DNA from 4 places in the Sporosarcina sp. SG10008 genome. Region 4 is predicted to be linked to each of the others. Evidence: riboswitches for the same ligand, from Rfam matches in the RefSeq annotation. Region 4 holds a riboswitch; each other region holds the start of a gene.

Region 1 (2,200 bases), 400 kb from region 4:
TCCAAGAAGTCTAAATGCCACCACGTACGTCTAAATTCACCGTCTGTTACAAGTTCCAAACCAACTTCAATTTGCTTATCAACAACCCGTTTAATTTCCTTTGTTTCTACTTCTCGTAATTGTTGTGCAGTAACTACGCCTTCTTTGAAGTCTTTGCGCGCTTTATGCAAATTATCTGGTCGTAGTAAACTTCCAACGTGATCCGCTCTGAATGGTGCTTGTGTTAGTGTTGTCGATTGATTTGTCATGGTATATTCCTTCTTTCTGTTTTAGGAGTAAATTACGGTTTTATTAGGTCAGGAGTGCAAATGAGCAAATCCTCTTTTTTTCTTATGGCTATTACGCGAATGAGCGGATTCTCTTGTTTTCTTACGATAGGAACGCAAATGAGCGGGCCCTTTTTCTTTTCTTACGGCAGGATCGCGAATGAGCGTACCGGGAATCCTGATGCTTTTTCCGGCTTCGGAACGATGTTAAAAATGACCGCGCCTTTTGAGGGCACTTTATCTAGGTTTGTTAATAGCTCAATTTGGTAGGTATCTTGTTCAAGAACATAATATTCGCCTAAAAGAGCTTGGTTCTTTTGAAAATCAATGGCTGAATCCGTATCGAAAGTTTCATGACCGACAGCCTTTACTTTTCTTTCATCAAATAAAAACTTCAAAGCAGCAAGGCCCCAACCCGGTATACGGTTATTCCCATCGGCATCTTTATTGCAAAATGCCTCATTATCCGGCCAGCGTTTGCCCCAATCTGTGCGTAATGCCACAAATGTACCTGCCTCAATTTGCCCGTGCTGAGCTTCAAACTTCAGAATATCTTCAACAGTTAATGTAAAATCATGGTTTGCATCAGATTCTTTCGATTTATCGATGACCACCAGCGGTAATACCAATTCTTTCAAACCCAATTCATCCAAGTATCTTGTATCACGAACGAAGTGAATTGGTGCATCAATATGTGTGCCGTACTGTCCCGCAAATTTAAAGCTCTGTGCGAAAAATCCATCATCGTGATCAAATAATGTTGTAAACTCTGCTGCATCAAATGCTGAAAAACGGGGTGAGTCAGGCCCGAAAGTATGTGTTAAATCGACCCATTCTTTCTTTTTTAATAAAGCAATTGCATTGATTAATTCATTTGACACAATAAGTCTCCCTTCATTTTTTGAAGGTAACTTTAGTCTCCAGAAGTAACAAAAGCGAAGGGCGCCCGCTTAGATGCGTCAGGCATAAGATGAAGATGCGTAGCGGCGTTCTTTGCCGCAGAGCAGCTTTAACTTATGACCCAAGCATCTGGCGCCCGGAGCCTAGACGAAACAAAAAACCACTTCTAAATTCCAAGAAGAGGTTTTGGCGAATTCGCTATTTGCTCTTCTCATCTCCAAGCAGTAAGCATTACACTTACGCTTCTGGAATTAGCACAGTACTTTAAAAGTCTGTTGCTGAGGTATCATCGGGCCAGTCCCTACACCTCTCTGGATAAGAAAGTTACGTATTTAGTTGTTAATGAGTACAATACAGTCTTCCGAATAGATTGTCAATACACAAAACATGAATTATTTAGATTATACTCGTTTTTACAATGAAACATTTTATGTGAAAAGTAGAAATGGCATTGAAATGATACGCGACACAATGTAAAAAAACCCATAACTTGCCGTGGGCTTTTTCCATAACAAATTATTTAATGTTTCATCTCACTCCGCAATTTCCGATGTTCACGGCGTGCGGGGCCTGTTTCAAATAGACTCTTTTCAGCCTCTGTTTCCGGATAAATGCCCGGCACAGGAGTAGGCTTGTTATTTTCATCCATGGCAACCATCGTTAGGAAGGATTCGGTTGTTAGTTTTGTTTCGCCTGTAAGCAGGTTCATTGAATGGACCGATACAAATACTTCCATCGATGTACGGCCAGTTGACGTGACAATTGCCTCAAGTTCAAGTACATCTCCTACACGCGCCGACGATACAAAATCGACTGAATCGATTGAAGCAGTTACAACCGCTGTTTTTGAATGTTTCATTGCCGTGATATCAGCGATTTCATCTATATACGCGAGAACTTTTCCGCCGAAAATTGTCTGCAGATGATTGGTATCTGGCGGCAATACTAGCTTCGTCTGGATTGTTCGTGATTGGCCCATTGGTCTTTTTTCTTGCATACGACAAACTCCTTTGTAGTAGAACATATTCAATTTG
Region 2 (2,200 bases), 890 kb from region 4:
GAAAAGCAAAAAGAAGCTGGACTTAATTCTGTGACGGACGGAGAATTCCGCCGTAAATGGTGGCATTTTGACTTCCTTTCTGGCTTTGACGGCGTTGAGTTTTTCGAAACAGATAAAGGACTCCAATTCAATGGTGTTGTAACGAAAGCACACGGCATTAGAGTGACAGGAAAAATTGGGTTTAGCGACCATTACATGATTGAACACTTCAAGTTCCTGAAAAGTATCGCAGGTGATGCAGTCGCAAAATTCACGATTCCAAGCCCGAATATGCTGATTCACAGAGCGACATTCGAAGAAGGCATCTATGCAAATGACGAAGAGTTATTTGATGACTTGGTTACAGCCTATCAAGACGTAATTCAAGCACTGTACGATGAGGGATGTCGTTATCTTCAAATCGATGACACGTCTTGGGCTTCCTTCTTATCGGAAGAAGGAAGGGAAACATTGAAAGCGAAGGGGCAAAATCCTGACAAACTTGTACAACTATCGGCACGTGCCATCAATGAATCCATCGCGAAAAGGCCTGCCGACTTGCTCGTGACGATGCATATTTGCCGCGGCAACTTCAAATCGACCTATTTTTCTAGTGGTGGCTACGAGGATGTATCCGAAACAATTTTCGGCGGATTAGATGTTGACGGTCTTTTCCTTGAGTTTGACGACGAACGCTCCGGCAGTTTTGAACCGTTGCGCCATGTCAATCGCCCTGACCTTTTCGTCGTATTAGGCTTGATCACCTCTAAATTCGGCGAATTAGAGGCCCCTGAACAGCTTAAAGCAAGAATAGCAGAGGCCTCAAAGTATGTTCCTTTAGATCAACTATGCTTAAGCCCACAATGTGGCTTCGCATCAACAGAAGAAGGTAATCAGTTAACTGAAGAACAACAATGGGAAAAAGTTCGTCATGTTGTAACTATCGCGCAAGACGTTTGGCAGTAACCTTTACAAATTAAATAGGCTAATAAAACTCTTATGAAGAGCGGTGGAGGGGCTGGCCCTATGAAACCCGGCAACCATTCAACAATCATGTTGATAAGGTGCTAATTCCTGCAAAGCACTATGCTTTGGAAAATGAGAGGGTATTTTCTCTCGAATGCCTCTCTACTAACACAGTGGAGGGGCATTTTGTTTTATTAACAATAGAATTGGAAGTGTGAGAAATGAAAAAGGAAGGTTTGCAAAGATATCATACGATTTGGGGCTTGTTATTTTTAGGTTGGTTTGTTTCTTACGTTGACCGGGTTGCAACTGGGCCGATCATTACATATATGATTGAAAATGAAGTTTCTTTTTTTGCAGACGTGGCAAACCCCCATGGAATTGGCGGATTGATTGGTAGTTTATTTTTTGCCGGTTTTATGTTAATGCAATTTCCTGGTGGCTACTTTGGGGACAGGTTTGGCTATCGTGCTATTATCATTTTAAGTATTGTTTGGGCTGGAATCGCCACTTTATTAACGGGTTTGGTGGGAGGCCTTGTTGCATTTATTCTTTTCCGAGTCCTACTCGGGCTAGGCGAAGGCGTTTTTTATTCGAATGACCGCTCTTATATTGCCTATCATACACCTCCTGAAAAAGTTGGATTAGGAATGGGTGTGGCGCTTACCGGATTATCTGTTGGTCTGACAGCGGGCACACTTGGCGTCCCTTATCTTATTACAGTCGCAGAACCATTTATGGGTGAAGGGGCTTGGCGCTTTCCTTTTTTCGTGACCGGAACAATTACACTCATTATTGCACTCCTACTATTTAAATATATGAAGCCCAAAAACGATTCAAGTGCTTCTGTAGATTTAACTTCACCTGGTATTAAAGCACAGTTTGGCAAAGGCCTATTGTACATGTCCATGTACTCAGCCGTTTTTCTTGTCATAGTGATGGGCATCTATTACTTTTCCGTCAAACTAGGTCTGTCCTCTATCGCGATTGCGGTCATTCTTGTTGCACTTTGTCCGCTCTTAATACTTTATTTATACACAACGAAGAAGTCTGAAATAAAACCGTTAATAGCGAATAAGAATCTCTTCTTATTGTACTTGTTCTTTATCCCTATCATGTGGCATCTATGGTTTTACGGATTTTGGTCCGTCTCTATCGTCAAAGATTTCGGTGGCGGTGCATTAATGGCTGCCGCTTTGATTGCATCGTTTAATGGTTTGGCTGGAATCATTGGTTTTCCTCTTGGCGGCAAAAT
Region 3 (2,200 bases), 1.4 Mb from region 4:
AGACCGAAGAATAGGGCAACATCACCGTCTTCACCAACGTTTGCCGAACAGTGCATCGGCATAATTCCATTTTCAGGAAGTAAGTAGTTCATGATTGAGAAGATTGATTTTTTCATTTCGCCAGCGTATTCAGTTCCACCGATAAGAACAATACGTTTTTCCATTGATACGATAATGAATGTCTCTGAATTCGTACCATCGACCACAGGATCAGCTTTAAATGAAGGAGCCGAAACGATTGTAAATTGTGATTCATGTTGTACTAGTTCTTCTTCAGTTGGGCGGATGAACAAGTTGTGAACAAACAGGTTATGCCATGCAAATTCATTCACAACTTGAATGGATAGTCGTGAAGCTGGATCTGCGCCTGCAAAACCTTTGAAGACGAACAGTTCGTCTTTTGTTCTCAAATGAGTAATTACTTTATTATATAATGAATCGAAAATTTCAGAAGAGATTGGACGATTGACGTTGCCCCAATCGATTTTGTCTTTGGAGGACGCTTCCTCAACAATGTATTTGTCCTTAGGTGAACGACCTGTATATTTGCCTGTCTGAGCTGTAACCGCTCCGTCTGATGTCAATTGAGCTTCACCACGTGAAATCGCTTTTTCAACAAGTTGTGGAACTGAAAGTTGAACTTTTACATTTTTCCCAGAAAGAAGTTTGTTGAGGTCATCACTAATTTTCGCAGATATCATAAGTATGTACCGTCCTTTGCATATAGTCCCAATCAATTGGGTGTCATCACATTATTGAATTAGTATAACACATTAAGAATAATAATCTATACTAATTCAAACCTCAAGGATTTATACGCAAAATGGGTAAAAAGATTTGACATGCAACAAGATTTTTCGTAGCATATATAGTTGAACGGATACTCTTATCCCGAGCTGGTGGAGGGGTCAGGCCCTATGAAACCCGGCAACCTGCACAGACGTTTTGTCTGCGCGAAGGTGCCAAACCTGTAGCAAGGCACAGTCCTTGTATGATAAGAGTGAAAGGTGCTTATGAAATCATGCCTTTCCTCATGTATTATTACGTGAGCGAAGGGCTTTTTATATGATATCGCCCTTAATCCTCGTGTATAGAGCTCGCAATGGCTTGTAGTCTTTTCATTTAGAAAAGACTCTACATGGGACATATGAGTACCGTATCAATCTCGTAGGATATAAGGAGGAAATAACATGACAAATCGCCGACTATTTACTTCAGAATCGGTAACTGAAGGACACCCGGACAAAATGTGTGACCAAATTTCGGATGCTATTCTAGATGCTATATTGGCAGAAGATCCAAATGCACGTGTTGCATGTGAAACGACAATTACAACAGGACTTGTCCTCGTTGCAGGAGAAATTACTACGACAACATATGTCGATATCCCGAAAGTTGTGCGTGAAACTGTTAAAGAAATTGGTTATGTACGCGCGAAATACGGATTTGATTGGGAAACATCTGCAGTTTTGACTGCGATCGATGAACAATCAGCCGACATCGCTGCAGGCGTTGACCAGGCACTTGAAGCGCGTGAAGGTTCGATGACAGATGATGAACTTGAAGCAATTGGAGCTGGTGACCAAGGTTTGATGTTCGGTTACGCTTGTAATGAAACACCGGAACTGATGCCGTTACCAATTAGCCTAGCTCATAAATTATCATTCCGACTTGCACAAGTACGCAAAGATGAAACCCTTACGTATCTGCGTCCAGATGGAAAAACACAAGTGACTGTTGAATATGATGAAAACAATAAACCAGTACGCATCGATACAATTGTTATTTCAGCGCAACATCACCCTGAAATAACACTTGAGCAAATTCAGCGTGATATTAAAGAATTCGTCATAAACCCGGTTGTACCAACTGATTTAATCGATGAAGACACGAAGTACTTCATCAACCCAACTGGCCGCTTCGTAATAGGGGGACCTCAAGGAGATGCAGGTCTTACTGGCCGTAAAATCATCGTTGACACGTACGGTGGTTATGCGCGTCATGGCGGCGGTGCGTTTTCTGGGAAAGATGCGACGAAAGTGGACCGCTCGGCTTCATATGCGGCACGTTATGTTGCGAAGAACATTGTCGCTGCAGGACTTGCAGATCGATGTGAAGTGCAACTTGCTTATGCAATCGGTGTTGCACAACCTGTATCGATTTCTATCGATACATTTGGAACAGGCACAGTCGAGGAAAG
Region 4 (2,200 bases):
TGTTAGGCATTGAACTTGTAGAGAACAAAGAAACGAAAGAACCTGCTGCAAACGCCCGTGTTGCGAAAATCATTGGCGAATGTAAGGCGAATGGACTTATTATTGGAAGGAACGGCGATACAGTTGCTGGCTATAACAATATTCTAGCGCTAAGCCCACCGCTGTCTTGTACCGATGAAGACGTGGACTTTATTATTGCGGTTATGAAGAAAGTGTTCAATGAAAATGCATGAGTTAGGATGAGATTTTTAATCTTGCTAAACCAAAAACGGAGAACCTCCAATTATAGGGGTCCTCAGTTTTTGGTTTTATTTTTTCTAAAGACCATTGAAACGCGCTTCTCGCTACGCTCTTTCATACGCTGAAAATTCTCGAGATGTTTCCAAATGGCGATTGCAAATAACAAAGTTGCTATTACGACTGGCCAGTATCCGTCTGCCAATACTGCCATCGCGATGAGCGTGACGTAGAGCATCAGCACACCAAACACGAGAAAGTCTGTTACTAGCGCTACGACGACAAATAATGCAAAACCAATGAGCCCGATCTGCCAGTCGATTGCAAGCAGTACACCAATTATTGTCGCTGTTCCTTTTCCGCCGTTAAAGTTCATATAAAATGGAAAGTTATGGCCAATAACGGCTGCGGCGGCTGTAAGAAATAAAAGTAAAGCCACAAAGGCTTCTGAAAATCCTGCGTTTTCTGCGAAATAGTGCACAAGTAAGACAGCTCCTGCACCTTTACTGATATCGATTACTGCAACTAATGCGCCGAACTTCTTCCCGAGAACAATGGTCGCATTCGAGGCACCGGCATTTTTCACACCGGTTTCTTTCAAGTTAACGCCGGATATTTTCTGCGCAACAACTGATCCATGCAGGCAACCAACTGCATATCCCCATAAGAGCACGCCTACAATCCATAACCACATATCAAGTTCCTCCTAAAATAACGGTAGTCTAAGTGTAACATTCCACATAGACACAAGTTTCAGAAATATTATTCGGTAAACTATTGACAAAGTATTGAGATATCTACTATACTATGTCACAAGATGGAAAACTGAATATCACAAACTCTTATCAAGAGCGGCGGAGGGAATAGGCCCTGCGATGCCCGGCAACCAGCAAGTGACTAACTTGCAAAGGTGCTACTTCCTACAGATTCGTGCGAACGGTCTGAAAGATAAGGGGAGGAATAAGCGAAAGCGTAACCCTCTTCTTAAGCGAAGGGGGTTATTTTTCATTCCAAAAATACCCCTAACGTCTCCGCCCATTACAATCACATCCATCTAAAAAAACTCTGGAGGTAATGACGATGACAAAACTTCAACCCGAAACACTTCTTCTGCACGGTGGACAAAAACCGGATCCTGTAACAGGTTCACGCGCAGTTCCAATTCATAGAACCTCATCTTTTGTATTCCGTGATACAGAACATGCTCAAAAACTATTTGCACTACAAGAAGCAGGCAACATCTATACACGAATTACAAATCCAACTGTTGCAGTTTTTGAAGAGCGTATTGCGCTTCTTGAAGGTGGTACGGCGGCAGTTGCATTCTCCTCAGGTATGGCAGCTATCGCTTTCTCTATCTTGAACGTAGCTGGTGCTGGAGATGAAATTGTCGCAGCAAGCAACTTATATGGCGGTACTTATAATTTATTCGCCGCTACACTTCCGCGCTACGGTATCAATGTAAAGTTTGTCGATGCAACAGATCCTGAAAACTTCCGTGCAGCAATTACAGATAAAACAAAAGCAATATTCGCAGAAACAATCGGTAACCCGAGTCTTCATGTACTCGATATTGAAGCGGTTGCGGACATTGCGCATGAAAACGGTCTACCGCTTCTTATTGATAGTACATTTGCTTCGCCATATGGTTCGAATCCTATCGAATTTGGTGCGGATGTTGTCATCCATTCCGCTACAAAATGGATTGGCGGACACGGTACCACGATCGGTGGAGTTGCTGTTGATGCGGGTACATTTGACTGGACGCAAGGGAGGTTTCCTGGCTTCACAGAGCCTGATGCGTCATATCATGGTCTCCGTTACGGAATTGATACAGCAGCGGCGGCATTTGCGACTAAACTACGCGTTCAACTATTGCGTGACTTCGGACCTTGCTTAGATCCAGATAGTGCATTTAATTTCCTCCAAGGACTTGAAACACTGCATTTGCGTGTGACAAGAC

What was found. A riboswitch is a leader RNA that binds a small molecule or an ion and turns the genes downstream of it on or off. The one in region 4 is predicted to bind S-adenosylmethionine.
Region 1: another riboswitch for S-adenosylmethionine. It lies ahead of ACGLYD_RS19725 (cyclase family protein); the one in region 4 lies ahead of ACGLYD_RS17805 (O-acetylhomoserine aminocarboxypropyltransferase/cysteine synthase family protein).
Region 2: another riboswitch for S-adenosylmethionine. It lies ahead of ACGLYD_RS22205 (MFS transporter); the one in region 4 lies ahead of ACGLYD_RS17805 (O-acetylhomoserine aminocarboxypropyltransferase/cysteine synthase family protein).
Region 3: another riboswitch for S-adenosylmethionine. It lies ahead of metK (methionine adenosyltransferase); the one in region 4 lies ahead of ACGLYD_RS17805 (O-acetylhomoserine aminocarboxypropyltransferase/cysteine synthase family protein).

What each region holds. Positions count from the first base shown of each region.
Region 1 is NZ_CP172607.1:4,197,766-4,199,965, reverse strand. Features, by position in the region: gene ACGLYD_RS19730 (5-methyltetrahydropteroyltriglutamate--homocysteine S-methyltransferase) at 1-248, opposite strand, end outside; gene ACGLYD_RS19725 (cyclase family protein) at 410-1,147, opposite strand; SAM riboswitch class I at 1,375-1,488, opposite strand; gene ACGLYD_RS19720 (acyl-CoA thioesterase) at 1,687-2,163, opposite strand.
Region 2 is NZ_CP172607.1:4,690,104-4,692,303, reverse strand. Features, by position in the region: gene ACGLYD_RS22210 (5-methyltetrahydropteroyltriglutamate--homocysteine S-methyltransferase) at 1-945, shown strand, start outside; SAM riboswitch class I at 974-1,084, shown strand; gene ACGLYD_RS22205 (MFS transporter) at 1,167-2,200, shown strand, end outside.
Region 3 is NZ_CP172607.1:465,475-467,674, forward strand. Features, by position in the region: gene pckA (phosphoenolpyruvate carboxykinase (ATP)) at 1-701, opposite strand, end outside; SAM riboswitch class I at 884-1,001, shown strand; gene metK (methionine adenosyltransferase) at 1,191-2,200, shown strand, end outside.
Region 4 is NZ_CP172607.1:3,801,023-3,803,222, reverse strand. Features, by position in the region: gene ACGLYD_RS17815 (aspartate aminotransferase family protein) at 1-233, shown strand, start outside; gene ACGLYD_RS17810 (glycerol-3-phosphate acyltransferase) at 296-931, opposite strand; SAM riboswitch class I at 1,077-1,192, shown strand; gene ACGLYD_RS17805 (O-acetylhomoserine aminocarboxypropyltransferase/cysteine synthase family protein) at 1,318-2,200, shown strand, end outside.